One region of the Bradyrhizobium sp. CCBAU 051011 genome, then DNA from elsewhere that is predicted to be linked to it. Evidence: riboswitches for the same ligand, from Rfam matches in the RefSeq annotation. Region 1 holds a riboswitch; each other region holds the start of a gene.

Region 1 (8,072 bases):
TAAGTGTCGTATTCCTTGAGGGTCAATCGCTCCGTGATGTGAGCGTGCGGCGGCAGTTTTGCTGCGGCAGTCCAGAGGCGATCCTGCGAAAGCTTTGCAAATTCGCCCGATGTCACATCCAGTGGCGTCTGCGTGCCATCACGTGATGCAACGATGATCATCGGGCTGCCATCGAGCCAGACGAAACGCGCTTCAGTCGCGCCGAATTGCAGCGTTGGCAGCTTCGCCGCAATGGTCGGTATGTCATGGCCGGCATAGCGTTGCAGAACTTCGCGCGTTGTGTTGCGCCCGGAAAAATACTCGCCGGGATTGAGCGAAAGCCAGCCGGAGAACATCCAGGTCAGCACGAAGATGCCGGCAATCAGGCCGGTGATGTGGTGCCATGCCATCCAGCCGCGATACGGTGTGATCCTGTCGCTGGCATAGCGCTGCCTCAGCCGCACGCGCAGGATGCCGATCAAGATGCCGGTTACGCCGACGATCATGCAGATGCCAGAGATCCACAGCACCACCAGCCGCCACAGCGGGCCGTCCTTGCGCAGCACGGTCGGATAGATCCAGTGCGGGATCGAGCCGAGCCAGTTCCAGACGCGCTCGGTGCGGCTGGTGTCGAGCGCGATCTGGCCGGAGCGCGAGGAGACATAGAGCTTGGTACTGGCATCGTCGCCGAGCGCAATCAGATAAAGCGGTCGCAGCGGATCGTAACGGGCAGTCACGCTCCATTGGTCGCGATCAACGATCTCTTCGAGCTGCGGTGTTTTGCTCGCGGGGTGGTATTGCGCGATCGCCAACGCCTGTCCTTCGGAGAGGTTGGTGATGGCGCGGCCATTGGCGGCAGAGATCACCTGCCGCGTGCCGTCCCAGGCAGTCATGCGATATACGGGCTCGTCGGCCAGCATCGAAAGCCGGAGATCGCGCGGATAGCGGGTGGCGCCAGCCTGCTTCATTGCGTCGTCCGGTGACAACGCCACCTTCTCCCATCGGATATCAGGAAGCGCTGCCAGCCTTTCCTTGTCGGAAAGGCCGGGAAACGCGACATACATCATCACCACGCCGGAAATGAACCACATGGCGAAGAACAGGCAGGTGATGATGCCGATCCAGCGGTGGCCGATATACAGCCACCGCCGGAGCGTGCGTTTCAGGGCGCGTGACACGCTCAGAACTTCACGTTGACGGCGAGCTGGGCCGTGCGAGGCATTCCGAGCAGCCATTGAGTGGTGCCGCCCGACGTCGTGTAAATCTCATCGAAGAGATTGTAGACGCGAAACGACACGGTGGTATTGAGATCGGGCTTCCACTGCACACCGGCATTGACGATGTTGTAGGCCGGACGTGTGAGCGTGTTGGCATTGTCCGCAAAGGTCTTGCCGACGATCTGCACGCCCGCATTGGCCGACCAGTTCGGTGCAAAGGCCCATGTCGCCCAGATATTGGAGACGTTCTGCGGCACATTGACAGGCACGTTGCCGGCATAGTTCACGCTTCCGCCGCCGACCGCCTGCACGAAGTCGTCATACTTCGCGCGCAGGAAGGCTGTGTTGGCATCGATTCGCCAGCCATAGTCGAGCAAGAGGCCGACCGATGCTTCGACGCCACGCGATGATTGCTGGCCGACCTGAACGGTCAGCGACGGAATGTTGGGATCGCGTGCGAGCAGGCTGTTCTTCACGATCTCATAGCCGGCCAGAGTCCATTCGCCGCGGCCGCCCCGGAAAGATTGCTTGACGCCGACCTCGATCTGCTTGCCGGTTGCCAGGTCGAAATTCTTGTTTGCGGCGGACAGCGAGATGAGCCCGCCGACCGGATCGACCGCGGTGGAGTACTGGCCATAGAAAGCGAGATCCTTGACGGGCGTATAGACCGCACCCGCGCGCCAGGTCGTCGAGGAGAACGACTTTTCGAAGCTGTTGGCGGGCGAGACATAGTCGGTGCGTGTGATTGTCGGCTCATCCTGACGGATGCCGGCAATCAAGGATAGCTGCTCGGTCACCGACAGTCTGTTCTCGGCAAACAGCGCGTTTTGGTTGGTCACGCTGCCAAAGCCGGGAACCGTGGCGTTCGGGCTGTTGAATACGCCTGGAACGAAGTTGAATGGGTTGACGGATGACAAGCCGCCATAGGGCGAATTGTTGGTATGAGTAAAATTGATGCTGTTGACGTCGTAGCCTGCGACGAACTCATTGACCATGCCAAGCACATGTCCGCGGAATTTCGCATCCATGCGATTGCCGAACTGCTGCTGATCGTGAAAAATCTCGATGTAACTGCTTCGATTGATCAGGCCGGTGGCGGGATTATAGGCGTAGCTTTCGACGTCCTTCCAGTGTCGCTTGGAGCTCAAATAATAGAGCGTGTTCTGAATCGAGATTCCATCAGCGACCTGCCATTCGGTCTTCACCTGGTTCCAGCTATCCTGGTAGCGGATGTGGCTGTCGCTGACGTTGTAGTTCTTGAATCGTAGCTGTTCATCGAGCTTGCCGTTGATCAACGGCGTGCCGAAGTACCGCGATGGATTGCGGTCGCCGTAGTCCGTGGACAGCGTCCAGGTGACGTCTTCGTTCTGCCTGATCTGGGCCACGGCATGAAGGGCGACATTCGAGGTGTTGTCCCGATCGACCCAGCCGTCCGACAGATTGCCGGCGGCGGTGATCCGATACGCGACGTCCTTGCTGACCGGCCCGCCGCTATCCACGGCAATTCGCCGCGTCATGTTGCTGTCCAGCGAGACCTCGGCCTGGTTGCGAGGGACCCACAACGGCAGTTTCGAAACCACGTTGATGGCGCCGCCGACCGCGCCCGCGCCATACATCACCGACGCAGGGCCGCGCAGCACCTCGATGCGCTCGGTCGACCAGGTGTCGAACGGAAACGTCGCCGTGCCGGCACCGATATAAAGCTGGGTGCCGTCATACAACGTCATCACGGACCCGAGGCCGGTGAAGCCGCGGGTATTGAACGAGACGCCGCCATTGCCGGGTGCCGGGCTCGCCGTGAAGCCGGTGGCGTTTTGCGTCACCGCGTCGAGGATATTCTGCTGGCCGCGCTCGGCGATGGTTTCAGCCGAGATCACCTCCACGCTGGCGGGGGTCTGCAGCCGCGTCAGGCCGAGCCGGCTGCCAGCCGTGCTGGTGCCGGTGAGGTTGAGCGTCGGTGCGGCGAAGGCCGGACCTGTCGGCGTGGCGACCGGCGTAGCGCCGTGGACTGCCACGTTGCGTTGCTGGCGGAGACGCGCGGCGCGGCTAGCAGCGCCGCGTCGGACGCTGCGGGCATTCGGCGGCGTTGCCGACGGATGCACCACCACGGGGTCGAGCGTCTGGTTCGGCCTTCCGGATTGTGCCCAGCCATCAGCGGGAAGAAGCAGGCAGGAGAATGCAATCGAACTGAGAAACGCCCGGCGGTGCCGCGGCGCCAAGATCGTATGGGAATTCATCAATATGGCTCGCGATAACGTGGCACGTCACCGCGAACGCAGTTTGGCCGCTGCCTCGAGAAGAGAACGGCTCAACACCCACCAGGACACCCCGCCCAATGTGCTCGCGTGTGACCACGACTGACGGCAGGTCTCCTGGCTTGCGGGTCGTTGCCTATCGCCGCCTTCCCAGGCCCGCAGGCCCAGTGGCATTTGGCGAAGGCTCACCGCTTACAGTTGCGGGGGCAGCCACGGCGTTGGGGAGATCCCCGCACCGTATTCCCTTTTGATCTCCCGAAGGAGAACCGTCATGTTCACCATAATTTTAATTTGAAAGAGCTGTCAATCGCGCGCCTCCCCACGACTGCAACATCAGCGTGGCGCTTACTCTAAAAGAGAGCGGCTCAACGCCATCCCAAAGCGGGTGCGACGTGAGTGAGAATTGCTTCGATTACATGGGCGTTGTACTCGACCCCGAGTTGATTGGGGACGGTCAGGAGGAGGGTATCGGCTTCGGCAATCGCCTCGTCCGCTCTTAGTTGCTCGATCAGCGCATCCGGCTCGGCAGCGTAGCTGCGCCCGAAAATTGCCCGTGTCCTTTCGTCGATGAATCCGACCTGGTCTTCACCTTCGCCTCCGCTTCCGAAATACGCGCGATCGCGGTCGTTCACGAGTGCGATGATGCTGCGGCTGACCGAGATCCGCGGCTCTCGTGCATGGCCAGCCTCTTTCCAGGCAGCACGGTAGGCCCGAATCTGAGCGGCCTGCTGGATGTGGAAGGCTTCTCCGGTCTCGTCGCTCTTGAGCGTCGAACTCTGCAAATTCATGCCGAGCTTTGCCGCCCAAATTGCCGTGGCATTCGAACCGGCACCCCACCAGATCCGCTCGCGAAGGCTTTCGGAATACGGCTCGAGACGCAGCAGCCCGGGCGGGTTGGGAAACATGGGCCGGGGATTTGGTTGCGCGAAACCCCGGCCGCGCAAGAGGTCCAGGAAGACCTCTGCGTGGCGCCGCCCCATGTCGGCATCACTTTCGCCATCGGCCGGCTGAAAGCCGAAATACCGCCACCCATCGATCACCTGCTCAGGCGATCCTCTGCTGATGCCGAGCTGCAGACGTTGGCCGGAGATGAGATCGGCCGCACCGGCATCTTCCGCCATGTAGAGCGGGTTCTCATAGCGCATGTCGATCACGGCCGTGCCAATCTCGATTCGGCTGGTCTTCGCGCCGACGGCAGCCAACAAGGGGAAGGGGGAGGCGAGCTGGCGGGCGAAGTGGTGGACGCGGAAATAAGCGCCGTCCGCGCCCAACTGCTCGGCCGCAACGGCCAGGTCGATCGACTGCAGGAGCGTGTCGGCGGCTGAGCGTGTCTGGGATTGTGGAGAAGCGGTCCAATGACCAAAGGAGAGAAATCCGATCTTTTTCATAGGGGCAGTCCATCTTCACGAATAGCTTCAACCGCCTTGCAGGAGGCGATCCTTGATCCCGAGGCGCTACCCGCCATCGATAGCGAATGTCTTGCGGTCGCTTTAGGAAAACATCTGCAAGGAAACATCTGAATGTATGTTGCCTCGCTGATCATGTAATCATCGATGCTCAAGTCTGGTCTGTCTGTCTCGCCAAATATCAATAGCAAGAGCTGCCCATGTTCCTGACTGAACACGATCTGACCAAGCTGATGGCATGGCGCCGGGAACTTCACAGTAAACCCGAATTGTCGGGGCAGGAAGAAAAGACCGCGGCGGCCGTGCAGGCGCTGCTCCATGCAGCAGGCGCCGACAAGGTCGTTACAGGGCTTGGCGGTCATGGCGTACTCGGAATCTATCAGGGGGACGCGCCCGGCCCGACAATCATGCTTCGAGCGGAGCTGGATGGATTGCCGATACAGGAGACCTCGGGGCTGGCGCATCGGTCATTGGTGCCGGGCAAAGCGCATCTCTGCGGGCATGACGGACACATGACTATCCTGGCGGCGGTCGCGCGGGGCCTGGATCGACAGCGGCCGAAGCAGGACGGGCCATGCTGCTGTTCCAGCCGGCTGAAGAGAATGGCTCCGGTGCCGCGGCGGTCCTTGCCGATGCGAAGTTCGATGAGGTGCAGCCCGACTTTGTTTTCTCGTTGCACAATTTGCCGGGCCTTCCGCTCGGGCAAGTTTCAATTGCCGAAGGTCTCGTCAATTGTGCGTCGCGCGGAATGCAGATCGTTCTGACCGGGCGAACCGCGCATGCCTCCAGCCCCGAGTTCGGCGTTTCGCCGCAACGGGCCATTGCAACGCTATTGAACGAAATCACCGCGCTGGGACGAGGCGGCGATCTGGATCAAGCGTTTTCGATGGTGACGGTTACCCATGCAAGGCTGGGCGAGCCGGCATTCGGCATCTCGCCCGGTCAGGCCGAACTCTGGGTGACGCTGAGGACGCTGACCGATTCGACGATGGAGCTGATGCGTCAGCAGGCGGAAGATCTGGTGCAGCGCGTGGCGGCGAGCGAGGGGCTGCAAGTCAGAATCACCTATCGCGACGTTTTCAGTCACTGCCTGAACAATGCGGAGGCAGTTGTGCATCTAAAAGCCGCGCTCGATGCAGAAAACGTGCGACATTCCGCGCAAGGCCTTCCGATGCGGGGGTCCGAGGATTTTGGACGATTCAACGCGCGATCCAGGGCCGCGATGTTCTTCCTTGGCGCAGGAGAGCAGCATCCCAGCCTGCACGAGCCGAACTATGATTTTCCCGATGAGCTCATTGAAATTGGTGCGAGAGTCTTCATGCGGACCCTGCGCAACCTGTTGGATTGAAACGTTTGAACATATGCAAGGCCGCAGTGATGATGGTCATCCGTCGCGTTTGACGATCACGCAGCAAATTAGAACTGATAAAAATTAGAAAGATTCAAAGCATGATGGCGTGTGGAATCGTACGAACGAAATTCCTTCGTTGAAACGTGTGTCCGAAAAATCTTCGCGCAGGAATTTAGAACAATTAGAAAGTGCGGTGTTGCTCTATCGCCACTGATGCAATCCGCTGTGCGCACGCAGCATCACATTAGATAGCTTCTACTCGCTGTTTCCACTTCGGAAGTTAGAACGAGCGCGGACCTGCTTGTGGGCTTTTGGGGTGGAAGTATGACGTATGAAGTCGCTGCCAGAAATGTTGTGCGCGCTGTTTCGCTGGGAGCGGTAAGTTATCTCGCGCTTTCACTGGATGTTTCGAGCGGCGTTCCGAAAGCGTTTGCACAAGGCAATCTGCCGCCGGTGACGGTGGATGCTCCCTCACAGCAGCCAAGAGCGCGACAGGCGAATCGCAGGCCGCAAACTTCCAACACCCGTACGACACGCCGTGTCGCGGCACCGGCGCCCCGCCAGGTGGAGCCAGTTCCATATGTGGTGCCGTCGACCGGTGCGGTCGGTGCTCCGCCCGCGCCGTATGCGGGAGGACAGGTTGCCACCGGATCCCAACTCGGATTCCTCGGCAATCGCGGCGTCATGAACACGCCGTTCAACCAGGTGAGCTACACCGCGCAGCTCATGCAGAACCAGCAGGCGCGCACCGTGGCCGACGTTCTGTTCAACGATCCCTCAGTCCGTTCCAAGACCCCCGCCGGCAACGGCATCGACGGCCTCTATATCAGAGGTTTCTACTACGACAGCGGTGACTACGCCATGAACGGCCTCTATGGCATGGCGCCGGCCTATTCGACTTCGGCCAACTATCTGGAACGGGTCGAGGTTCTGAAGGGGCCGGGTGTCATGCTCGGTGGTATGCCGCCTGCCGGCGCCATCGGAGGCAGCCTGAACCTGGTGACGAAGATGGCTCCCGACTTCGATATCACGCAGCTCACCGGCATGTATATTTCTAAGTCCCAGTTCGGTTCGTTTATCGATGTGGCGCGCCGCTACGGCGAGCACAAGGAATTCGGAATCCGTTTCAACAGTGGCGGACGAGGCGGACAGACCCCGATTGACCGTCAGACCGACGAACTCGGCAACGCCGTGCTGAACATGGACTATCGCGGCGAGCGTGCACGTGTTTCCGTGGACCTAGGTTATCAGGCCGAGAATCTCAGTCCGCCGCAGCGGTTCCTGACGTTCACGACCAGTCCGCCCTTTCCACCCGCACAGGCCATTCAGGTACCGCCCGTCCCGAAGCCCGGCACCAATTACATGCCGGACTGGGCGAGCTGGAAGCCGAGAGATTCGTTCGCGATGGCGCGCGCCGAAGTCGATATGACCGACTGGCTCACGATGTATGCCGCGGGCGGCTATCACAGAAGCGAGAACAACTACCAATACGTTTCGCCGCGCATCACTAACGCCGGCGGGGTGGTGGGAAATTGGTCGAATCCTGCTCTAAAGGGGGTCGACATCCTTGACAATTATGCGAGCGAGATCGGCTTTCGCGCATCTGGTCACACCGGACCCGTCCACCATCTCTTTACCGTCAACTACTCGACCTTCGATCGCGACTATTCTTCGTTCGGCAGGTCAGGCGGGATCGTCAATTCGAACCTGTACAATCCGGTTCCGATCCCTTTGCCGAACTTCACTACCATCGTCCAGAATCTGCGAACCCAGACCAACATGAACAGCGTTGGCATCGCCGATACGATGTCGATGTTCGGCGACAGGCTGCAGTTCGTCGTCGGAGCCAGGCGGCAGGCGGTGG
Region 2 (8,072 bases), 3.3 Mb from region 1:
CTATAAAGCCGTAACCCTTATCCTCCTTAAACAGCCTCACCTTGCCTTTGGGCATGTTCTTCTCTCCGAATCACTTCAATCAAATCGCGTATCAGATCATTTAAACTCGACGCACCTGCTCGCCTCAAGTGATTTGTGATTTCCGGAACTGTGATTAGCGTTAGTGCGCTAGCGCCGCGCCTTCCGTCTGGAAATCAGGCGAACAGGATAGAAGGCGCAGAACGAACAACGGCCTGGTGCTGTTCACGCCTTCAGAAGGCAGGAAGAGCTTTGGAAGCGCATCACGACAAGGACGCTCCGCTACGGAGCTATATTCTTGCCTACTTTGCGATTAGCAATAGACTCTGGTTCATCGGGTTTGCGACCTTACGCCAAAGTTTTCTCCGATGCCGTTTTCGCCCTGGCTGTCGGATTTGCTCTGTTGGGTGGGGGATAGCGACGGAGGTGGCGTGGAGCGCCGTGGGTAGCAGCAGTGCAGCCAGTAATCTCTCGCGACGCCTTCGACAATGGCACCTACTGATGAGCCCAGCGATCTTCCAGCGCGAAAAGGTCGCCTTGTCTCAGGTGAACGAAGACGATTGGTTCGCCCGCGAGACGAGGAAGCGAAAGCGCCCTCCGGCCTGACCTCACATGACCGGGCAAGACGATACGAATCGTCCGGATCCGCGTCGACCATTCGCAAATCGTCCGACGCTTCGCCGTTCCGGTTCCCAAAGTCGGCAAACACTCAACTCAATAACTCAACCCTCCAGCAGTACCGAGATGGATCGAGAGCATTTCGTTCCCCTCGATCGTTTGAGCCTTGCTTCCGACCAACTTCAGGATCGTTTTCTCGCCACCACGCTACATCGCTCCCACCAGCGATGAATCAGCAACAGGGCCCCTCTTTTCCAAAGCGGACGCATTTGATTTAGAAAACGCATCGGCGCCCCCTGTGAAAAAAGACGTCGGAGATCGGCAACTGGGATCAGGACGCCGCCCGCAATTCACGGGCAGCCGCGACCATATTGGTTAGCGCGGGACGCACCTCCTCCCATCGGCGCGTTTTCAAGCCGCAATCGGGATTGATCCAGAGCTGCGCATCGGAAAGCCGCTGCCGCGCCAGCGCAATGAGATTTTTCATCTCGGCTGCATCCGGGACGCGCGGCGAATGGATGTCGTAAACGCCCGGTCCGATCTCGTTTGGATATTTGTAGCTCTTGAAGGCATCAAGCAGCTGCATTTTTGACCGTGACGTCTCGATCGAGATGACATCGGCATCCATTGCCGCGATCGCATCGATGATGTCGTTGAACTCTGAATAACACATATGGGTGTGGATCTGGGTCTCGTCGGCCACCCCAGCCGAGCAGATGCGGAAGCTGTCTACTGCCCAGCCGAGGTAGGTCTTCCATTGTGACTTGCGCAGCGGCAATCCTTCTCGGAGCGCAGCCTCGTCAATCTGGATCATCATCGCGCCGGACCTCTCCAGATCGATCACCTCGTCACGTATCGCGAGCGCGATCTGATGGCATGCTTCGCTCCGTGGAATATCATCACGGACGAATGACCAGTTCAGGATCGTCACCGGCCCAGTCAGCATCGCCTTCAGTGGCTTCTTGGTCAGCGATTGCGCGAAGCGCCACCACTCCATCGCCATCGGCGTCGGCCGGGAGACGTCGCCAAACAGGATGGGCGGCCGGACATATCGCGAGCCGTAGGACTGAACCCAACCATGCTTGGTGAATGCGAAGCCGGACAGCCGCTCACCGAAATACTGCACCATGTCATTGCGCTCGAACTCTCCATGCACGAGAACGTCGAGACCAATGTCTTCCTGCCAGCGCACCGCACGCGCCGTCTCCTCCTTGAGAAACTGCTCGTATTGTGCGTCGCTCATCGTTCCCCGGGAATGGGCTGCGCGGGCGTTGCGAACCTCCAGCGTCTGCGGGAACGATCCGATCGTCGTCGTTGGAAATGTCGGCAATCGGAACCGCGCGCGCTGAACCTCGGCGCGCCGGGCGAAAGGACTGTGACGACGCCGCATGCTGCCATCGATTGCAGCCATTCGCTTGGCGACGTTCGCATTGTGAACGTTGGGTGACGTTTCGCGCGCGACGGCCGCGGCCTCCGAAGCCTCAAGTACATCCGCCGCTTCCTCCCATCCTTTAGCCAGCACGCGGCCCAGCGTTGCGAGTTCTCCGATCTTCTGGACGGAGAAAGCAAGCCAGCTTTTCACATCGAGATCGAGATCGGTCTCTAGTTCGAGATCGATCGGGACATGAAGCAGCGAGCATGAGGGTGCAATCTGCACGCGGTCCTTGCCGAGCCTTGCGATGGCAGGTTCGAGCCGGTCGAGCACCGCTGGAAGGTTCGAACGCCAGACATTGCGGCCATCGACGACTCCGAGGGAAATGACAAGATCCCTTCGAGCGTCGGCGACAATCACGTCCAACTGCTCCGGGGCGCGGACCAGGTCGATGTGAAGGCCCGCAACCGGCAACGTCAAAGCGGCTTCCAGGTTATCGCCGATCGTTCCAAAATAGGTAGCGAGCATGATCTTCACGTCGGGAACCTTTTTCGCCAGATAGGTGTAGGTCCGGCGCAGCGCGTCGCGTGTGGCAGCATCGAGGTCCAGGACCAAACATGGCTCGTCCAGTTGCACCCACTCGGCGCCCCTTAAGGTGAGTTCGCGGAGAACGTCTACATAGACCGGCAGCAGCCTATCGAGAAGCAACAGCGTATCGAATGCAGGATCGGCGCTCTTGCCGAGCTTGAGAAAGGTGACCGGACCAACAAGCACCGGGCGCGTCTGATAACCCAGGTTTTTCGCTTCTTCGTACTCCTCGATCGGCTTGCGAGAGGAAAGCGTGAAGGTCTGATCCTTGTGATATTCCGGCACTATGTAGTGATAATTGGTGTCGAACCATTTGGTCATCTCCTGCGCTGCCGCGCTGTGCTCGGCGTGACCGCAATTCGCGTCATGGTCATCGCGCTGCACGCCCCGTGCCATCGCAAAGTAGGTTTTGAGCGAAACAGGGCCTGCACTCCAACCGTAAATTTCCGGAATGGCACCGACCATCACGCTGGTATCGAGCACATGGTCATAAAGCGAGAAGTCGTTTGAAGGAATAACGGTTACGCCGAGCGATTTCTGCCGCGCCCAGTTGGCGGCGCGAAGCGCAGCCGCGGCCTCAAGAAGCTGCGTTTCGTCAGATTTTCCGGCCCAATAGCTCTCGAGCGCGAGTTTGAGTTCGCGGCGCGGACCGATGCGCGGCGTACCGAGGGTAGCGACAGGAATCGAGAGAAGAGACATAGCTTCAACCCCATGTTGGGAGCAAAGGCCATGGCGGACGCGTGCAGAAAAGCCGCGGAAAGCGGCAACTGCTTGGCGCACCACCGGGACACCCCGCCCGTGGACGAATATATTGTCGGGCCAGGTCTCCTAGCTCGCGGGTCGTCGCCGCTATCCGACCTTCCCAAAGCCGCGTGGCTTCAGTGGCTTCTATTGGACAGCGGCTCGCCGCTTACAGTTGCGGGGGCAGCGCCGGCATCGCACCGGCTTCCCTCTTAGCTCCGGATCCATCCGGAGAACCTCGACATCTCCGATTACCTGCAAGAGGACTGTTCCGTCAACCTCTCGATAATTCTTTGTGCGGTTCGGAGCGATTGTCTGGAGAACGGAGGCATCTAGCCTCGTCGTCGTGTGGCCCGATCGTGGCATAGAGTTGGGCGCACGTCTGGATTCGATCGACAATCATGTGGGTGCGGCGGTTGCGCGATCCCAGCTTACACATCTTCCTGCGCCTTATTCGCCACCCGCAGCGCCGACACGAGCCAGATCGCCATTGATTAGTTATTTCGAATTCTGCCGCCGCAAGAAACGGCGTCTTGCCGAAGGCGGTCACATTGGCGAGCAGCGGCACGCCCGGCATCCGCTCGGCAAAGGTTCGAATTTTCCGCGGTGGTGAGCGCCGCAGGAAAATCGGTAGGCGGCCGCCTCCAACTCTGCACGCGCCTACATGCTATATCGCGAGGCACACCCATATCTTGCCGAAACTTACTGTCGCATCGCCGTACCCATGCGCTGACGTAGCCATTGACCGAAGGTTGCCCACCTCCGCGCATCTCTATCGCCTGCATCGGCTCAGCGACCACCTTGGCCAAAAACAGCCCGTTCAGGCACGACTGCCGCATCACCTTCCTGGCCCGTGCTTGAAAGTTACGGGCACCCCCGATCTCGTGGCCTTCGAGCGGCATGTCATCCATTCTGTCGTCTGCGGACTCGAACCGTCCACCGTCGCACTCCGAAACGACCATTTTGGCCGCGCCATATCCGCGTGATGCTTCGCCATTTGCAGGCCATAGAGCAGACATCGGCAGCGCTTGCGGCTTGCCAGTCGGCTTCGGACCAGCTCGGTCCGGCGGACGCTGACGAGCCATCGATGCGCTACGTTGACATTCCCATAGGCCTGTAGCTTCTCACGATTCTGAACTCGCAGCGCACGTCACGTACAGGCTTGTAATAGATCACCGAGACCCGTGATGAGTGTCGCCGAAACGACATCCCGCCTGAACAAAGAAGGGAACGGTGACCTCCTTAGGTATCCGGGCTTATCGCGGTAGACCGACCGATACGTCGAGCTGAACGATGCGTCCAGCTGATCATCTTTGCACAAAAGATGCGAGACATGTACAAAAATTACCGCCAAACCGCGCAAGAACTCAAGTATTCGATCACTTCGCGCGACTAGAGACGAATAAAAAAGCGTCTCGTAACACTGATGCTCTCACAAGCTTGGAGTTCTCGGTGAGTGATCGATCTACTCATCTCGATGCTCCTTCAGCCGCCCCTTGGGGCGTTCCTCCCTGACTTGGCCGCGCGTAACATTCGCGCGGCCTTTTTTCTGCATCCGGCAAGAGATTGATTTGCAGGATCTCAATGGCTCTGACCGCAAAAACGCATGGTGCGAGCAGGTTCTCGCAGATACAGGTCATTAGCCTCGGCGAACAGTTGTTCGTAAATGCCGGCGTACGGTCACCCATCCTAATTTCGAGAAGAGGACGCCTCCGCAAGACGGGCGATTGACGTCCTCGTAATGTAATAAGCCGCCTCCGCGTCTTCAGGCGCGAGCGGCTCTGAAGAAAACGTGCGGTCGGGTCCCTTCAGGCGGACTCCAGAGCGTCGCTCATGGATGTCGACCACGAAATCGGCCACGTGCAATCAATGGTGAGTCGCCTGATCGGTCGGAACAGTTCCACGACCAATTAGTTTCGCCGCGCTTTGTCATCTGAGACCGTCGGTCTTATACGTCTATCATACCGTTCCGCTAGGTCCAGCAGCCTTTTTCTAATGAAAGGGTCTGCCTTGTCCGCTAGATCGCGAATGATCTGGGCCCGGTCCTTTAAAAACTGCTCATCCACGAAAACACCTATTCAGTGCAAGTCTACATATATCTTAGCACACTCCCGTTTGGTCGGCTTTCATTCCCTGCACCTCGGATCTACGCATGACATTAACACTCCGGGGGTGAGACCGAGATGGTCCTCCGGCGTTCCGCCAGAAGCAAAGCATGGGTTTGCCTGTCTGCGCAGCAGCCGCATCAAGGGATAATTCCCTAGGCCATGCTGACAGACGCTGTCTTGCCGAATCCCAGGCCGACATTGCCAACACTATCTCCGACCAGGATACTTCGACGATGGATCGGCCATGCGTGCCGTATCATGCGTACGCGGCGGCCCAGGCGACACGACGTCCCTCCACCATTCACCGCTGCAGCATTGGAATCGCGACACGTTCAAGGAGGCTGCTCTTAACTTTGACTTATTATAGATCTCGATCGATCGCTTGCCTCGTATCCCTGCAGTCAGTGCTTCCTATGGAAGTCGAGAGAAAACTGTCAATGCTGGCAAGAACGATCTCGTCTCCAAAATTGGGAACCCACGCACAAACGTTAACAGTCGCGCATCCATCTCCGTCACTAGTTCCCCGCGCCGCGTCCGGGGACTGCTCACGAAGGCTCCTGTTCCGACACGGACGGATCCAGCAAACCAAACGGGATCCAGGCCAGAAACGGCCAGAAGAGACGAGGATGCGACCGCTGGATATGGCGCAGTCAACCAAATTACGTCGCGCGACAGGTCAGCCGCGGCACGCTTGTTCATCCTGTAAGCTGTAAAGTCGATGATTGTTGCCGACGTCTCTGTCACCTGATACTTCCATGTTACTCTTTAATGCGTCACACCGAATTCTAATGACAAGTTTCTCAACTCCGCTAATGCGCTTCTGCCCCGACCCCGTCTCCCGCGGCGTCTCGGTGCCGCCTATTAAGCCGCTCGCAACCAGCGAAGCCATTTGTGGTCGGCCTCCCGCCGCGCCTTGAGGCGGTCGACGCATTTCATGGAACAAAGGGCCGTTCGCCAGCAGTAGTGGCGGATCAGCCCGAACTTTCCGCCGCATATCGCACAGCACCTCACTGGACCGTGGTAGGGAATATGGGAGCTGTTGCGCATCTCGCCTCCTGTCGGAGTTAGGTGGATACCCCCTGCACTTTCTTCGCCTCAGCATCACGCCCGCACGTGAAATGCCGCGCCGGCGATGCCAAGTCTCCCCATTAGCGTACGGGCAATGCGCGCAAGAGTTTGACCCTGATGTGCGCCGCCTTGGTGAAAGCGACCGCTCAATCGAAGTGCTTCGCTGAGATTTCCAATTTGTAACGAATGTATTCATCTTGATTAATGCAATGAGCGGCGCGTCGGCGGTTAAATCCTGCGATCGCACGCCTTTCTTCGACCGATTTCAACTAGCCGGGCTGATGGGGTGCGTGTGGCAGCACTCACCCGATCTCGTCGCTGGCTTTTGCGCTGTCAGAGGGCAGCATCCGGTTTTACCTCCAGCTGCTCGAAATGCATGTTCACTGTGGGCTGGGTAAGATGTAGATTTTGCGGCTGCCTTGGCGAAGCCGAGGTGTTCGCGTTCCTCATAAGAACGTGCGGAGACTTTTTGACCGCGGACCATCAAAGAAGAACTTCTCAGCTGCGCTTTCCTCATGGGGAGCGTCTTTGGGTCGCGCTGCCGTACACCCTGTGGGAGCGCTATCAGCAACATTAGCGAATTCACCCCATCTACGGGCGCGTTTGGTATCTGGTGTATCAGCAACACTCTCTCAGATCGGTTCTAAAGTTTGCTGTAGATTGATATTCAGCTAGATAACTATTGCCTAAGCGCCGAAAAGGTCAAATGCTCCTACTGCTACACGCACCAAGGCACCCTCAAGCCAGCGCATCAGCAGAATCCCTGATGGCGGCATAGATTTGGTCAAGATCTGTCGCCGTGACGCAATAAGGCGGCATCACATAGATCGTATTGCCGAGCGGGCGCAGCAACAGATTTCGGTCTTTAAAGAAGGCCTGAAGCTTCGGTCCGATGCTAGCGAGATAGCCGGCATCGCTCGTTTGCAGATCGAGTGCTGTGATGGTGCCCGCCCGACGGACGTTTGCAAAGCGCGGGTCGGTGCGGAATGGCTCAACGGCCTGCTCTTGCATGGTGGCAACCGACGCCACGCGCTGGCGGTATTCCTGACTTTGCCAGAGATCCAGGTTAGCCTTTGCGGCGGCGCAGGCCACTGGATTAGCGGTATATGAACTCGAATGAAAGAAGGTACGCGTACGGTCTTTCGAATAATGCGCTTGAAAAATATCCGCGCGGCAGAGTGTTACCGCGAGCGGAAGCGCTCCTCCCGTGAGGCCCTTCGAATAGCAGGCAATATCGGGCGTCACATTGGCCTGCTCGCAGGCGAATAAGGTTCCGGTACGGCCCCAGCCCGTCATGACCTCATCGGCTATGAACAGAACCTCGGATGCTTCGCAGATTCGCTTCATCTCTTTTAGCACCCACGCTGGGTACATCAGCATTCCGCCCGCACCCAATATCAGAGGCTCCACGATAAAGGCGGCCGGAATTTCGTTTCGACAAACGGACTCGAGCGCATCAAGCGTCACCTGCTCACGACCTGCCGCGGGGAACGGGATTGAGGTAACCTCGAATAGAAGGGGCCCGTACGCCGCGTTGAACACGCTTCTAGCACCTACCG
Region 3 (8,072 bases), 3.5 Mb from region 1:
CCGCGGCACCGGCCGCACCGATTTCCAGAACGGCTCTTCCCGTGCGCAGTATGAATCGATCTTCAATCGTCTGCTGAAACTGCCCGAGGAGACGCTGGTGTTCCCCGCCCATGACTACAAGGGCGATACGGTTTCCACCATCGGCGAGGAGAAGCGCTACAATCCGCGGCTGCAGGTCCGCAATGTCGACGAATATATCGAGTTGATGGCCAACCTGAAGCTGCCGAACCCGAAGATGATGGACGTCGCGGTGCCCGCCAACATGCATGTCGGCCTGCATCAGGAGGAGCTTGCCAAGCAGGGGCTGGCGCTCTCTGCTGGCGACGCCATCAACAGTCTCGGTCGGCCCGATATCCTCTTGGTCGATCTGCGCGAAGCGAGCGAACGCGCCAAGCACGGTACGATCGCGGGCGCGCTGCATGCGCCCTACCCTGGTATCTCCGAGAGCCTCAAGCCCGGCGGCATGCTCCGCGAAGTCGCCGCCGCCACCGGCCGCCGCGTGGTGTTCTTCTGCGCCTTCGGCGAGCGCTCGGCGATGGCGGTGGCCGCCGCGAAGAATGCGGGCCTTGTTAACACCGCGCATATCGAAGGCGGCATCGACGCATGGAAGAAGATCGGCGGGCCGGTAGTGATGGGGTGAGGTTTTATCGTAGCCCGGATGGAGCGAAGCGAAATCCGGGACGCCGCGAAAAGATTCCCGGATTGCGCTTCGCTCCATCCGGGCTACAAATTTACTTTCCTACCCGCTTCAATTCCGCCGTCAGAGCGTCGAGCGCATCCGCCAACAACACGCCGCCGCACTCGGTCATGCGCTCCGGGATCACGATACGCTTTGCGGGCGGATAGAAGCGCTCCAACGCCGGATGCAGCAGGAAGGCCTGACCGTCATCGCGCGCGACATCGCCGGCCTGCGAAACCACAAGGAAATCGGGCCGCAAATTCACGATCGCCTCCAGCGAAGCAAAGCCGCCGAAGGCAAAACCAAGATCGCCGGCCGCGCTGCGCAGCCCGGTTTCGGCCAGCAGCGAACCGACAAAACTGTCGCTGCCCGCCACCCAGCCTCGTCGCGACAGCGGCAGCACGCGATAATGCCGCTCCGAAACAGCCTGACGGGCGCGCGCAAGCGCAGCGTCAAGCCGCGCGATTTCCGCCGCCGCGCGATCGGGATGCCCGGTGATGTCGCCGGCCTCGCGGATCTGCTGCCTCGCTTCATCGAGGGTTCGCGGCACGGCGAGTTCGGCAAGACGAAGCCCTTTCGCCTTCAACAACTCCCGTGTCGAGCGCTTGTCAAACGCGCTGGCGACGACGATGTCGGGCTTTATCAGCAGCACGTCCTCGGCTCCGCCCGATAGCACCGGATAGCGGCTGAGGTCGCCCGCCTGCGATTGCCAGCCGTCGCGAGAGAACCGGCTCAATCCCAGGATCTGGTGGGGGTCCGCGAGCATCAGCACCAATTGATCGGTGCAGACATTCATCGACACCAGGCGCGGCAGATTGGCGGCAGGCGCTGTACCCGGCAACCCAAGCGCCATCGCCACCGCTAAAAGTGCCGGCCGCCGCATCAGACATCCGCCCAGGGCACGATCACCGCCTCGCGCTGATACTCCGCGCGATAGGCCGAGATCCGGAACACATCCGCCATCACCTGTTCGGACAGCGCCTCTGCCGGGGCGCCCTGCGACACCAGCCGGCCTTCGCGCAGCACCAGCACATGGTCGGCAAATCGCGCGGCGAGCCCAAGATCGTGCGTTACCACGATGACCAGCACGCCCTTGTCGGCGGTCGCGCGCAAATTCTGCATCACGTCGATCTGGTGCCGCGGGTCGAGCGAGGCGGTAGGCTCGTCGGCCAGGATGACCGGCGCCTCCACCGCCAGCGCGCGGGCCAGCGCGACGCGGCTGCGCTCGCCGCCCGAGAGTTCGGTGACGCGGCGATCGCTGAATTCGAGCACGTCGACCGCCTGCATCGCACGCAGCACGGCCTCCGCGTCCTTCGGCGACAGCCGTGCCGGATCGGTCGCGCCATGCGGATAGCGGCCGAGTGCTACGATATCGCGCGCCGGCAGCGGCCAGTGCACGACATGCCCCTGCGGCAGGTAGCCAAAGCGTTTTGCGCGCTCGCGCAGCGGAAGCGTGGCCAGTGTTTGACCGCCGATCGCGATCTCGCCTTCGGACGGGATCAGCCCGGCCAACGAGCGCAACAGCGTGGTCTTGCCGGCGCCGTTCGGCCCGACCAGGGCAACCAGATGTCCCGCGTCAAGCGCGAGCGAAACGTCAGTCAGCACGACGCGGCCGGCGAGCCGCACGCCTAACTCCCTTGCGCTCAGCAATGATGTCTCGCTCATGCAACGCCTCCGCTGAGCGCGCGGCGTTCGCGCATGATCAGATAGAGAAAGAACGGTACGCCGATAATCGAGGTCAGCACGCCGACCTTGATATCCGAGGTCGAGGGAATGATGCGCACCGCGATATCGGCCGCGAGCAGCAGCGCCGAGCCAGCAAGCGCGCTCGGGATCAACAGCCGCCCCGGATCGTGACCGATCACGGGCCGCATCAGATGGGGCGCGACCAGGCCGATGAAACCGATGGTGCCGGTAACCGCGACCGCACCGCCGACGCCGAGTGCGACGCCCGAGATCACGAACAGCCGGAGGCGGCCGACATCGACGCCGAGGCTTTGCGCGGTTTCCTCGCCGAGACTGAGCGCGCGAAAGGCATGGCGCTGGCTGAACAGCATGATCGCGCCGGCAATGATGAAGGGAAACGCCAGCATCACATGCTGAAAACTGCGGTCCTCCAGCGAGCCCAACAGCCAGAACGCGATCTCCAGCACCACGAAGGGATTGCTGGAGAGGTTCATCACCAGCGCGGTGGCAGCACCCGCGAAACTCGATATCGCGAGCCCCGAGAGGATGAGGATCAGCAGCCCGGCATTGCGGCCGGCGATGGTGAGCAGCACAAACACCGAACCGAAGGCCGCAGCGATCGCCGCAACCGGCAGCGCGTAGGAGCGCACATCGGCCAGCCCCAGCGCAATCACCAGCACGGCGCCGAAGGCGGCCGATTGCGGCGCGCCGAACAACGAGGGCGAGGCCAGTGGATTGCGGAGCAAGCCTTGCAGCGAAGCGCCCGACAGGCCAAGAATAGCGCCGATCGCGAGCGCCAGCAGCGTGCGCGGCAGGCGGATCTCCCGCACGATCACCTGCGATACGTCGCTGCCGGCGCCCAACAGCGCTTGCACCACTGAAAGCGGCGACAGCCGCACCGGCCCGATGCCAAGCGAGATCAGCATCAGGAACACAACGAGGACGGAAAGCGCCGCCACCGCGCCGATCCGCCGGCGCGTGGCAATCTCGTTGGTCAGGGTTACGGCCTCAACACTCATCGATCGTCCTAAAGCAGTTTTGCCCGCTCCGGTACAGACGGTCGGGCACGCGTGCTCATGCGGCAAAAATAGCGCACTCGTCCAGTAGGGATCGCTCGGCGCGCTGGGGCGGATTGACTCAGACTTTGACAGACTTCTACCATAGTTCCCGACGGTTCCCGTTTTGGGGATCAAAAGGGAATGCGGTGCGGGGAAAATCCCCCAATTCCGCGGCTGCCCCCGCAACTGTAAGCGGCGAATCCTTCGTCACACGCCACTGGGCTCTCGGTCCTGGGAAGGCGACGATGGGGTAACGACCCGCGAGCCAGGAGACCTGCCGTCAGCCGTGGTCACACGCGAAGATGTCGGTCGGGGAGTACAGACATTAGCTTCACCTAAGCTCGGTTAGCATACGGTGAGACTTGGTTCGCTGTGACGTGCCACTGACGTCATACCGAGGTCTGAACCATGTCTTCCACCAACAGAGCCGCTACGCGCCGCCGCGTCTGGCTTGCTTCCAGCTTCCTCATACCGATCGTGTCGCTCGGCATTTCCGGCGCAGCGGCACAGACGCCGCCTGAGCAATTGCCGCCGATCGAGATAACCTCGCCCACGGACCTGAATCGGACCCGCGCCAAACCGACCTATGATGAAGGATCGACCTCGCGCCGCGTCGTGCCGGCGGCAGCGCCCCCGACCGGCACACGGCCCGCAGCCGGGACCGGTTCGGGCGCCTCATCGCAAAGTGCTTCGCAAGGCGCGGGCGGCAGCGGCGGCCGGCAGTTTTCAGGTATTGTCGGCACGGCGTCGACCGTTATTACCGCCGAAGAGATCGCGCATTCGCCCGCACAAACGTTGCAGGAAATCATCGCGCAAACGCCCGGCGTGCAACTGACGAGCCTGTATGGCGGCGTCAACGGCGCCAAGACCAGCGTCGACCTCCGCGGATTCGGCGCTTTCGCGACCTCAAATACGCTGGTGCTCATCAACGGCCGAAGGCTCAACGACATCGACATGGCCGGCGTCGATTTTTCGACCATTCCACTCAATTCGATTGAGCGCATTGAAATCACCCGCGGCAACAGCGGCGCGGTGCTCTACGGCGACAACGCGGTCGGCGGCGTCGTCAACATCGTCCTGAAGGACGGCGTCGGCGGCCCTCCTGTTGCCATGCGCGCCGAGGCCGGCGCCGGCTCGTTCAACCAACGGCTTGCGAATGTCTCGGCCGCTACCAATTACGGACCTTGGTCGACGTCCTTCTATGGCAACGCCATCAAGTCCGACGGTTACCGGGTCAACAACGCCCTCGACCAGCGCAACGGGGTCGGCAATCTCAATTATTCCACACCGGACCTCAAGGCCTTCCTTACGGTGACCGGCGACGACCAGAAGCTCGGTTTCCCGGGCGGACGCACCGTCGATCCCTCCATCGGACTAGATCAACTCGTCACCGATCGCAGAGGCACCAATACGCCGTTCGATTACGGCAACCAGCAGGGCGCCAGCGCCACCACCGGCTTTACCAAGACAATCATGAATGGCGTCGACCTGATTGTCGACGGCGGCGTTCGGAAGAAGGACACGCAAAGCGGTTTCTTCGGCGCTGTACCGTTTGCCTCGCCACTTCCGAGCTTCTCCTCCACCTATAACGACGCATCCTTGCTGACCTGGTCGATCACGCCGCGATTGAGCATCAAGAACTCGATCTTCGGAATTCCCTCGCAGATCCTGACCGGCATCGATTATTACGACGCGACATTCAATCAGGACCGCGGAGCGTTCAAAGGCCTTGCGCCGACCCACATCTACGACCTGTCGCAGCAGACGCTGGCCGGCTACTGGCAGCACACGGTCGGCCTATTGCCGACGACCGATTTCTCCTATGGCGCCAGGGTTCAAAATACCAGCCTGAGTGCCCGGGATCGGTTTGATCCCAATGCACCCGGTTGCGCCATGTTCTTCAATTGCAGCCCCGCGGCCTCTCCATTGGACAGCAACGAAACACAGTACGCGCTGCATGTTGGCCTCGAGCATCGCTTCAACAGCGTGTTCTCGGTATTCGGCCGCGCCGCGCGCGCATTCCGAACCCCGACCGTCGACGAGCGCGTCTCCAGCGGTCCCTTCTTCGTTCCAGGGACTTTCCAGTTGAAGACCCAGACCTCGCACGACATCGAGGGCGGATTCCGCATCAAGAGCGGTGGCTTCCAGATGCAATCGAGCATCTACAGCATGGACCTCGAGAACGAGATCCACTTCATCCCGGCGCTGTTCTTCAACGTGAACCTCGATCCGACCCGCCGCTACGGCTCCGAGACCAGCGCCTCGCTGCGTGTCAGCGATACGGTGACGCTCCGCGGCGGCATGGCCTATACGCGCGCTGTCTTTCGCGAGGGGCCGTTCGCAGGCGACGACGTCCCGCTGGTATCCCGCTATACAGCCATGGGCGGCGTGACTTGGAATATCTGGCAGAACTACCTGGTGTTCGACGCCACCGTACGTGCCTGGAGCGAGCGCTTCATGGACAACGACCAAGCCAACACCCAGCGGCCCATTCCGGCCAGTGCTACCGCCGATCTGAAGCTTAGCGGACAGTACGATCGCTTCTTCTGGTCGGTGGGCGTGAACAATCTGTTCAACGCACTCTACTATGACTACGCGATCGCAAGCTCGTTTACGCCCGGCCGCTTCTCGGCCTACCCGCTCCCCGGCCGCACCTTCATGGTGAAGGCCGGCGCGACGTTCTGACCCGAGCCGCCGGTTCGGCCGAAGCCGGGCCGGCTTTTCCTGACCTGACGAGAAGGTATTCTCCTCGACATATTGCCGGGGAGAATACTTTTTCATGCCCGAACCGCGTCCATTCCGCTGATTGCAATGAGCACCGCGGCCACCGAACTTCTGCAGCGGGAAATATCCAATCCCGATACGCAATGGAGCCTCGGCACATTCGGCGCCACCGCCGAGTTCTCGCGCGACCCTGGCGAGCGGAACTGCACGGGCATGATTGATTTGGAAAGAAAGCGACATCTTTTCGACCAAAAATAACGCTTTCTGTGATCAGATCCCGTGATAAATGAAGCCGCAAAACCTCTCGACGATTTCTGTGGCAACTCGAATGGCGTGACAGCAACGAATGTCGAAGCTGCCGCCGATTCCTAAACAGATTCGGGTGGGCCTGGGGTCAAAAACAACATAGTAGATTGAGACAGACTTGAAATGACGAATGACGATCAAGGCCGCGACGACCGGGCGGCAAAGGCGGCCGAGGCCGCCAAGTCCGCGATGGCCGAGCGGGAAGCCGCCACGAAAGCCACGCTCGATAACATGGCGAGGTTGAGGGCATTGCGGCTGGCGCGCGAAGCTGCCGAGCCGCCGCGCGCGCCCGCGACGAAGAAGGCGCGCGCCGCCAAGGCACGGAAGCCGGCGGAGAAGGCCCCGGCCCTTTCCGACTGGCTGGCGAACCAGCAAAGCGGCGGACGGCGAATCTGAGCGAGCCGCGCAAAAGTCCGGTGCGTTACGCCGGCCCCGGCCAATCGATCAGCGATCGCGTCTTGTTCTCGGCATCGTAGACCTGCACCTGCAGCATCTGGAAGCGGTTCTTCAACGCCATGCCCGCTTCCTCCGCCGCCTCAACCGTATCGTGATGCGACTTGAAGTGACCATCGACCACCAGCGAGTAACCGGAGGTTGGCGCCTTGTCGGCACGGATGGTCTTGCGCGGCTGCGGTTCATCCAGCGCAATGCGGGGCTTCTTCATACTGGCTCCATGTAAGGCCCTTCGGGCTGCAGCCGCAAAAAGGGCGGGAAGAATTGTCTGATCGGCGCTAGGATGCCGGCCAAACGCGGCAGATTGAGGTCATGCCGTTACCCTGAGTCGGCGCGCAGCGCAAACGCCGATTGATCCGGCAGGAGGCATCACATGGACGGAACGGGCAGGAAGAACGAACCTCCGAAAAAAGCGGACGACAAGCCGAAGAAGCCGGAACGCATTCCGGCCGAGGACGAGGATTATGAGGACGGCGACATCGCAACGCCGAAGCGCGACCGCACGGGTAATGACGACGAGCCGTTGTGAGCGCAGCATACCAAGGTGTCATCGCCTGCGAAGGCGGGCGATCCAGTACGCCGAGACTTTCCGTACAACGTCGGCGCCGCGGAATACCGGTCAAGCCGGGCGATGACGGGCTGTGTCTAGTCAAGCTCCTCCCCCTCGATCGCCCGGATACTTCGGAGATCAAGCATATGCGCGCTAAACCCGCCCCGCGCAAGTTTGACCGCGAGCTTCGGCGAGGCCAGCAGCAATGCCGCCGTCATCGCCAGCGGCACGGCACTGAGCCAGTCTAACTGCACTGGCATGAGTTCTTCGCTGCTGCCGGCATAAGGCCCTCTCCTCGCAACGAGATACCGGCACTCCCTGACAATGTCGCGCCGCGTGCCGCCGCGCGCCCCACATCCGAGCAACGCCTGTATCGCCAGATGCGTAAGCACGCCGTTGCTACTTGCGGGCAATGCTTCCGGCGTTTCGCCGAGCGAGATCCGAAGCAGGAGCCCGACCAAATCGACACCGGATCGATACGCATTCATCGGCTCGACCAGCCGTGGATTGCAATCGATCAGCAAGGGCGGATCGTTATCGCCGCGCATGAGATAATCAACGGATAGCGCGCCATGCCAGTCGAGCGCCTGTCCGATCTTCTCGAGATAGGTCCGCA
Region 4 (8,072 bases), 3.2 Mb from region 1:
GCCTGTTTCGGCCGATGTCCTAGCCGGCATTGCCACGCCCACACAGTCAGAATCCATCAAGGCGAAGTTCGGTACGGGCTCCGTCGCCGAAGCCGCAGCGCTTGCGGTCGCCGGCCGTGGTGCGCGCCTCGTTTCGACGCGGGCTGTCTCGCAGGATCGGACGGCGACCGCAGCGATCGCGGTAGGAGACGCCGAATGACGGTGCACTTCATCGGTGCCGGACCGGGAGCAGCTGATCTGCTCACCTTGCGCGGTCGCGATCTGATTGCCGCCTGTGCGGTCTGCCTCTATGCCGGCTCTCTCGTACCCGAGGGCGTTCTTGCCCATTGCCCAAAGGATGCACGGATCGTGAACACCGCGCCGCTGTCGCTCGACGACATCATGTCGGAGATCGTCACCGCGCATCGTGAGGGCAAGGACGTCGCGCGGCTACATTCCGGGGATCTCTCGATCTGGTCGGCGATGGGCGAGCAATTGCGCCGCCTGCGCGCGCTTCAAATCTCCTATTCAATCACGCCGGGCGTGCCGGCCTTTTCCGCCGCCGCGGCCGCGATCGAGGCCGAGCTCACGCTACCGGATCTTGTGCAATCGGTCGTGCTGACGCGGATGCCGGGCAGGGCGAGCGCGATGCCGCAAGGCGAGAAACTCGCCACCTTTGCCGCGACCGGTGCGGTGCTCGCCATCCATCTCTCGATCCATCTGCTTTCCACGGTGATTGATGAGCTGACGCCGCACTACGGAGGAGACTGCCCGGTTGCAATAGTCTGGCGCGCAAGCTGGCCGGATCAGCGCATCGTCCGCGCCACGCTCGGTACCTTGGACTCTGCTGTAAGCACCGAGCTCGAGCGCACAGCCGTTATTCTGGTTGGCCGCACACTGGGTTCGGAAGATTTCGGAGAGAGCCGCCTGTATGCCGTCGACTATGACCGCCGCTATCGGCCGCTCGGGCCGACGCCTCGCTTTCCGGAAGGCTCGTGATGACGGCGAGCCTCGTCATCTCCGCGCCTGCATCCGGGGTCGGCAAGACGACGCTGACGCTGGCGCGCGCCTATCGCGATCGCGGGCTGAAGGTCCAGTGCTTCAAGAGCGAGCCCGATTATATCGATGCGCGGCAATTGCCGATCCGGAATCAACGACCCTATTTATATGGGGAAGCGACACATTCCCGGCGCTCGCGGCAAAACTGATCGAGCACGGTGGCTGCCGACACGCCGGCGCTATTTGCGAGTCTCTTGGCCACGCCGAGGAGCGGATTGTCCGCACCACGATTGCGAAGCTCGCAGAGCAGCTAGCGCAAACCGGCGCCGCAACGACGGCGCCGATCATTCTTTTCGGCACGCTGGCGGGAGAGACCCGATGATGACGCTGTCGCCCGATCTCGCGAGCCCCTTGACGTCTCCTCGTCGGAAGGAGCACACAGAGCAGGCATGGTGCTCGAAGCGGCGCAAAGCGCCAGAGCATAATTGGGAACGGGGAAGGGCGGACCTGAATGCGGCGCCCAAAGCCCGGCCGCCCCCGCGACTGTAAGCGGTGAGGGGCTCCGATCCGCCACTGGCCGTCAGGCCTGGGAAGGCCGGGGACCGGTTTCGAACCGCGAGCCAGGAGACCGGCCCTGCAGTTTTTAACGCTAACGCCGTCGGGTGTGACGGCAGAAGGGACTTAAGTCATGCATATCGAACCAGGTATCGTTACGGGCGCCAAGCTCGTGCTGAGTTGCGCAACCGGTGCCGTTGCCGCCGGCTGCGCCTTCAAGCCCGTGGTCGAAACCGTGCGCGCGCAGGGAATTGTTTCGCTGGCGGTGCGCACCGTCGCAACAACGGTCCTGGTCTTCTCGTTCTTCGAACTCCTGCCGCATTTCAGGGTCGGGGTCTCGGAGGTGCATTTCATTCTCGGCTCGACGCTGTTTCTCCTGTTCGGCGCAGCGCCAGCCGCGTTCGGGTTGGCGCTTGGTCTTCTGCTGCAGGGGCTGTTCTTCGTGCCGACCGACCTGCCGCAATATGGTATGAACGTGACGACGCTGCTGGTGCCCTTATTTGCGATCCAGGCGCTGGCCGGGCGGATCATTCCTCGCAACACCGCCTATGTTGACCTGCAATATCGGCAGGCACTTGCGCTTTCAACCGCCTATCAATCCGGCATCGTAGGGTGGGTCGCCTTCTGGGCGCTGTATGGTGCGGGCTTTGCGGCCGAGAACCTCGCCTCCATCGCGTCTTTCGCCGCTTCTTACGCGCTCGTCGTGGTCATTGAACCGCTGGCCGATCTGACCGTGTTGGCACTGGCGAAATCGCTGCGAGGTGTGACTGCCGATGGTCTTGTTACCTATCGGCTTCACAACGGCGCCTGAAGATGACGTGCGGGCGGTCGCAAGCCGCGGCCGCCCCCGTTTCATAACGTAATGCTGACACTCTCCCTGATAGGCATTGGCTGCGGCGATCCCGAGCAGCTCACGCTTGGGGCGATCCGCGCGATCAATGCAGCTGACTTGGTGCTGATTCCGCGCAAGGGCCCGGTGAAGTCCGATCTCGCCGACCTGCGCCGGCTGATTTGCGCGCAAGCCCTGACGAACAGCCGCACGCGCGTTGCTGAGTTCGACGTGCCCGTTCGCGATACTGCGCAGGAGAGCTACCGCAAGGGAGTGGAGGAATGGCACGACGCCGTCGCCGTGACCTGGTCCCGGGCAATTGCGGCGCATCTCGGTGATGACGGGCGCGTTGCCCTGCTGATCTGGGGCGATCCTTCGCTATACGACTCGAGCCTGCGGATCGCACAAAGGCTTGATCCGTTGCCGATAATCGAGGTCGTCCCGGGCATCACGTCGATCCAGGCGCTTTGCGCCGCACATTCACTGCCGCTGAACGACATTGGGGAGCCTTTTCTCGTCACCACCGGACGGCGGCTGCGCGAATGCGGTTGGCCATCCGGCGCCGACACGGTGGTCGTCATGCTCGATGGCGGCGCCGCGTTCCAGTGGCTCGATCCGAACGGACTACATATCTGGTGGGGCGCCTATCTCGGGATGCCCCCGCAAATCACCATGTCAGGTGCGCTCGCAGAAGTGGGGCCAATCATCGTCGCCGCCCGACAGGAAGCACGCGCCAAGCATGGCTGGATCATGGATAGCTACATCATCAAGCGCGTGTCGTAGCACTCGTGCGAAGGCTGCTGGCATTGCGGCGTCCCGCGGCAAGCGCCTTCGCACGGCTTCCAAATGCGCCCGATCGCTGAGATCGGCCGGAGCGCCCGAAGGGGAGATCGTTCCTTCGATAGTATTGACGACTACCGCATGCCGGACCAACCAAAGAAAGGCTTCCCATTTCCATCCCTATATCTCCGACGCTTATCAATGCGAGAAACATCTTTAACATTCGCCCGCGGAGGCTTTACCGCGAAGACTGATATCACGGCCGGAGAAGAATGCGTACTCAACACCTCACGGGCCGCCGACCTGCAACGAAGGCGCGTTGCCTCGCGTAAGGCGAGTTTCTCATGACCGTGCTCGTCCCTTCTCGTTAAAGCGACGGGGATGGCGCTTGCGCCGAAGGTAGCAACTCGTTGCGAGCGTGGCGGTCGTCTAACCAACCTGCGCAAGCCAATTTCCGAAAGAATTGCCGGGGCGTCGCCATAGCGGCGACCGAGAAAAAGAGGCCGCTTGTAATGAACAAGCGGCCCAAGTCTAGGGAGGAAACGCCCAAGGAGGGCTGCGATAGCGCATCGCGCTACCGTGGTGCGTATATGCGTTGGCGGAGCACAAAACGCAAGAGTTGACTTCCGGATCGGCATCAAAGCGCACCGCTCACGCCTCGGGGTGAAGCCGTTTGCAGTCACCTGCTATTAACTCAAAGCATCCGGCACTCGCGGAACAGCTCCGAAGCCTGCGTTATGGCGCGTGGCGAAACTGAGTCGCGCCGGCGGCTCAGAGTTCAACTACCAAAGGAGACGACAATTCCTGGACAAAAAGCGAGCGAAGAGCAGATCGTAAGCCGAAGGTTCGTACAAATTCGTGCGAGGCCCCTCAGGTGAGACTTGAATCGCACGTAGCGTCAGGTTGTACGCTTTCGAAGCAGTGTTTCCGACTCAGCGAATGCGGCCGCCGAGAGGGATCGGGCTTCTTTACTGTGGCGAGCGCGCGCTTAGAGATCTTACACTTGATCTCGGACCCCTGAAGTCAGAGGGTGATGCTATTCCCAAGACCATTCGCCAACTGCCACGGAGCTCCGGAAAGCTGGAAAATACCGCCAGAGCCCGGCAACGCCCATAACCCTGGCACCGCCGTACTGCGGGGCTTCTTTATCGCTGTTATGCGCACTTCAAGCAGTTCTGGCCCTAACTGGTTCAGGGCGAGTTCGACGTGCGCATCGAAACGGTTGCGAGATCGAGGGATGTTACGACCGTGGTGTCGTATTCGGCGTGTCCGGTTGCAGACGCGTATGCTCGAAAAGCGACGCGGAGGTGCAAATATTCGCTCGCCGCGAAGCGAAGCACATAGTTTTCACTCTTCAAGCAAGGCCCGCACGACGTGCTTGGTGGCATGTGCATTGCTGGGAAGGACCCACACGATCATGCCACTCTCCCAGTCGTAGGCGCAGGAGTTATATGAAACCTACTCAATTGATCCAAATCAGCACCGGAGACGCCGTACTGAGCCGTCGGGCTTCGCAACGCACGAAGGCGCATTGGCCGCGATATCCGCCTGTCCTCGACAAACTGTACTCATCCCGCGCGCCTCGCCGGCGCATCGCTAGGTGCGATCTGACCTGCGTCGAGTGACGGAGACGAATGCAGTTCGCTGATCGAAATGCGCTTCTCAGCAAGGAGCCAAAGAAGAAATTGATGTGACGACGGCCGCAGATGTCATCGCGGCTTCTCTACACACGAAAATTAGTGGGAGTCCGCAAGCATGAACGCGCCGAGCTATCGGACGCAGATATTTTCTCATCTGACCGATAGTATTGATCGCGGGCAGAGAACGCGCCCGCTTGGGCTTCTCAGCAATTTGGTCACCGATCAGCTCCCGCACTGCATTGCCGAGATCAAACGCAGTAAACGGCCAGATGAAGGGGTCAGGGATCTTGGACGCAGCATTAACGGGATGATTGCATCGGCCGACTATGAGGTGCAGCTGCTGAATCTGCCGCAGCCCGAGCTCGCGATCGCCAAGACAGACATCCACTATCTCGTCAACTGTGCTTATCAGATGTCAGCGTTTGCTGGTCTTCATCCCGTAGAAGCGGAGTTGACCATAGGAGAGGAGTTGAGCCGTCTTGCCCGATTAAGTTGTGATCGGAAGCCTAGCATTGAGGTCCTCTCGTATGAAGATATGATCCTTGCAAACCCGGTGCAGAGCGATCCACGCGTATATTGCCTCGGCGCGGCCGGGGTCGAAGAGCGAGATTTTTGCTTGGGTCACCAACTCATCGAGAGCGATCTACAGCTAGCAATCGATGCTCTACTTGAATTACGTGACACGGCTGACGCTGACGCTCGCCAATGTCTTGCGGTATGCTTAGAGCGTCTTGAGTCGGCAAATTATGTTCTGACGCGCTTTTTGGAGCACATGTCACCCGACCTATTTGGCCAGTTTCGTGTGTTTTATGGAAAAAACCCTTACAAGAATAGGCTTGGCCCGAGCGGCCGGTTCTCTGCGCGGATAGTGGCGGTCTCGGTGCTACTGTTCGGTGAAGATCTCTTCCAACAGAAGCCGCAATTCTATAGGGACGTATATCGGCTGTCCGAATACTATCCGCAGGGATGCATTAGCGAGGTATTCCGCTGGTTGTCACCGGGCAATGCAAGCGCGGAACCCACGCCAACTTGGCTAGAAGGGGAAGCGGACTTTCCCCGGTCTGCGACCATTTCGCCCGTCATCGAACGCCTTGGTGATGAAATCGCAAAGCTACGCGCGTCTTGTGTTTATGCGCTGGATCAGTTTACCCGGATGCACCGTATTACTGCCTTAAAACATACGGTCGTACCGGGGCGTCCAATTGTCGGAGTTGAAGGGTCCGAAAGTGTTGAGGCTGTTCTTTCACAGCGGCTGTTAACCCGCGGTGCGTCCCTAATCTGACGGTATGTGTCAGACGTGTGGTGTCCGACACTGGTCGAAGGATTCTTAATGAATTGGAATTGCGAGCCGGTGCTCTAGCATTCACTTGGACAATTCTTGATACGACAAAGATCCAAGTAGGGGCTCAAAGACGTCACGACACGGCTGGCTACGCTCGCCGCAACTAAGGGATGTTGCACGGATATGCTGATCTTCTAGGATAAGCGGCTGACTGGCCGCGATAAGCCACCTGACGAGATTGCGAACCTTAAAAATCCAATCTAGTCCTGAGAGGCCAGCTTCGTGAAAACCTGAACAAGGTGGAGCCGCTGGATTGCGGCATGCGACGACTTGGTTATGTAGACGCTGCGAACGCACATCGTGCGTTCGTTTCCGCTTCCTCAGCTCTCATGGCCCCACGTGACTAATTTGAGCGCTTTTTCTGGAAGCCGGTTGGCATCTCTCAGGTGTTTCAGGTGGTGTTGGCCTGCTTCTTGCTATCAGAGCGTCAGTAAGCCGTCGATAACAGCTTGGAAGGGGTTTATGGGTGAGGCAACGGAAACGTTTTACGGCGTCATCAGACGTCAGGGTATCACGCGTCGCAGTTTCCACAAATTCTGCAGTTTGACGGCAACGAGCCTCGGGCTCGGTCCGCTCGCGGCAAGCCAGATTGCCAACGCGCTGGAGACAAAGCCGCGTGTGCCCGTGATCTGGATGCACGGGCTCGAATGCACCTGCTGTTCGGAAAGCTTTATCCGCTCGGCCCATCCGCTGTTCAAAGACGTGGTGCTGTCGATGATCTCGCTGGATTATGACGCCCCAATCATGGCGGCGGCAGGACATCAGGCCGAAGCTATCCTCGAGGAGACCCGCGCCAAGTACAAGGGCCAGTATGTGCTTGCCGTTGAAGGCAATCCGCCGCTGAACGAAGGCGGCATGTTTTGCATTGATGGCGGCAAGCCGTTCGTCGAAAAGCTCAGGGCGATGGCGGAAGATTCCATCGCGATCATTGCTTGGGGTACTTGTGCGTCTTGGGGGTGCGTGCAGGCAGCCAAGCCCAACCCGACTCAGGCGACGCCGATCGATAAAGTGATCACGAACAAACCGATCATCAAGGTGCCTGGCTGCCCGCCCATCGCAGAGGTCATGACCGCCTTGGTGACCTTCATCACCACGTTCGGAAAGCTTCCCGAGCTCGACCGCCAAGGGCGTCCAAAGATGTTCTATTCCCAGCGGATCCACGACAAGTGCTATCGGCGTCCCCATTTCGACGCCGGCCAGTTTGTCGAGGAGTGGGACGACGAGTCCGCGCGCCAGGGTTATTGCCTCTACAAGATGGGCTGCAAGGGGCCGACCACCTATAACGCCTGCTCGGCCGTTCGGTGGAACGACGGCGTTTCCTTCCCGATCCAATCCGGCCACGGCTGCTTAGGCTGCTCCGAAGATGGCTTTTGGGACAAGGGCTCATTTTACGATCGGCTGACGACCATCAAGCAATTCGGCATCGAGGCCAACGCCGACCAAATTGGCATGGCCGCTGCTGGCGCGGTCGGCCTAGCCGTTGCCGCGCACGCGGCGATCACAGCCGCGAAGCGGCTGACCCGTAAACGGGGCCGCGTAGCTCAGGAAAAATAATCGGATTCAGGGAAGGACAACGATGGGCGCCCAGACACCGAATGGGTTCAAGCTCGACAATTCGAGCAAACGCATTGTCGTCGATCCGCTGACCCGGGTCGAAGGCCACCTCCGCGTCGAGGTCAATCTCGATTCCGACAATGTGATCTGCAACGCGGTCTCATCCGGAACTATGTGGCGCGGCATCGAGACGATCTTGCGTGGACGCGATCCTCGCGACGCCTGGGCGTTCACCGAGCGGATTTGCGGCGTCTGCACCGGCACGCATGCGCTCACCTCGGTGCGCGCGGTGGAGAACGCGCTGGGTATCATCATTCCCGAGAATGCTAACTCGATCCGCAATATCATGCAGCTCTGCTTGCAGGTGCACGATCATCTTGTGCACTTCTATCAC

The links. A riboswitch is a leader RNA that binds a small molecule or an ion and turns the genes downstream of it on or off. The one in region 1 is predicted to bind cobalamin.
Region 2: another riboswitch for cobalamin. It lies ahead of metE (5-methyltetrahydropteroyltriglutamate--homocysteine S-methyltransferase); the one in region 1 lies ahead of ACH79_RS24580 (TonB-dependent siderophore receptor).
Region 3: another riboswitch for cobalamin. It lies ahead of ACH79_RS08635 (TonB-dependent receptor); the one in region 1 lies ahead of ACH79_RS24580 (TonB-dependent siderophore receptor).
Region 4: another riboswitch for cobalamin. It lies ahead of ACH79_RS40100 (energy-coupling factor ABC transporter permease); the one in region 1 lies ahead of ACH79_RS24580 (TonB-dependent siderophore receptor).

Annotation. Positions count from the first base shown of each region.
Region 1 covers NZ_CP022222.1:5,271,657-5,279,728, forward strand. Annotated here, with positions in the region: gene ACH79_RS24575 (PepSY domain-containing protein) at 1-1,157, opposite strand, end outside; gene ACH79_RS24580 (TonB-dependent siderophore receptor) at 1,160-3,433, opposite strand; cobalamin riboswitch at 3,541-3,737, opposite strand; gene ACH79_RS24585 (LLM class flavin-dependent oxidoreductase) at 3,817-4,839, opposite strand; gene ACH79_RS44130 (hypothetical protein) at 4,836-5,219, opposite strand; partial or broken gene ACH79_RS24590 (amidohydrolase) at 5,127-6,205, shown strand; gene ACH79_RS24595 (TonB-dependent siderophore receptor) at 6,533-8,072, shown strand, end outside.
Region 2 covers NZ_CP022222.1:8,538,682-8,546,753, forward strand. Annotated here, with positions in the region: gene ACH79_RS40175 (cold-shock protein) at 1-55, opposite strand, end outside; gene metE (5-methyltetrahydropteroyltriglutamate--homocysteine S-methyltransferase) at 968-3,295, opposite strand; cobalamin riboswitch at 3,397-3,593, opposite strand; gene ACH79_RS40185 (adenosylmethionine--8-amino-7-oxononanoate transaminase) at 7,252-8,072, opposite strand, start outside.
Region 3 covers NZ_CP022222.1:1,791,298-1,799,369, forward strand. Annotated here, with positions in the region: gene ACH79_RS08615 (MBL fold metallo-hydrolase) at 1-640, shown strand, start outside; gene ACH79_RS08620 (ABC transporter substrate-binding protein) at 732-1,562, opposite strand; gene ACH79_RS08625 (ABC transporter ATP-binding protein) at 1,562-2,344, opposite strand; gene ACH79_RS08630 (iron ABC transporter permease) at 2,341-3,384, opposite strand; cobalamin riboswitch at 3,520-3,720, shown strand; gene ACH79_RS08635 (TonB-dependent receptor) at 3,832-6,108, shown strand; gene ACH79_RS08640 (hypothetical protein) at 6,235-6,405, shown strand; gene ACH79_RS08645 (hypothetical protein) at 6,577-6,849, shown strand; gene ACH79_RS08650 (hypothetical protein) at 6,875-7,117, opposite strand; gene ACH79_RS42905 (hypothetical protein) at 7,280-7,435, shown strand; gene ACH79_RS08655 (hypothetical protein) at 7,552-8,072, opposite strand, start outside.
Region 4 covers NZ_CP022222.1:8,515,286-8,523,357, reverse strand. Annotated here, with positions in the region: gene ACH79_RS40110 (cobalamin biosynthesis protein) at 1-199, shown strand, start outside; gene cobM (precorrin-4 C(11)-methyltransferase) at 196-978, shown strand; gene ACH79_RS43485 (hypothetical protein) at 978-1,187, shown strand; cobalamin riboswitch at 1,412-1,630, shown strand; gene ACH79_RS40100 (energy-coupling factor ABC transporter permease) at 1,667-2,344, shown strand; gene cobF (precorrin-6A synthase (deacetylating)) at 2,396-3,145, shown strand; gene ACH79_RS40090 (hypothetical protein) at 4,898-6,064, shown strand; gene ACH79_RS40085 (hydrogenase small subunit) at 6,587-7,678, shown strand; gene ACH79_RS40080 (nickel-dependent hydrogenase large subunit) at 7,701-8,072, shown strand, end outside.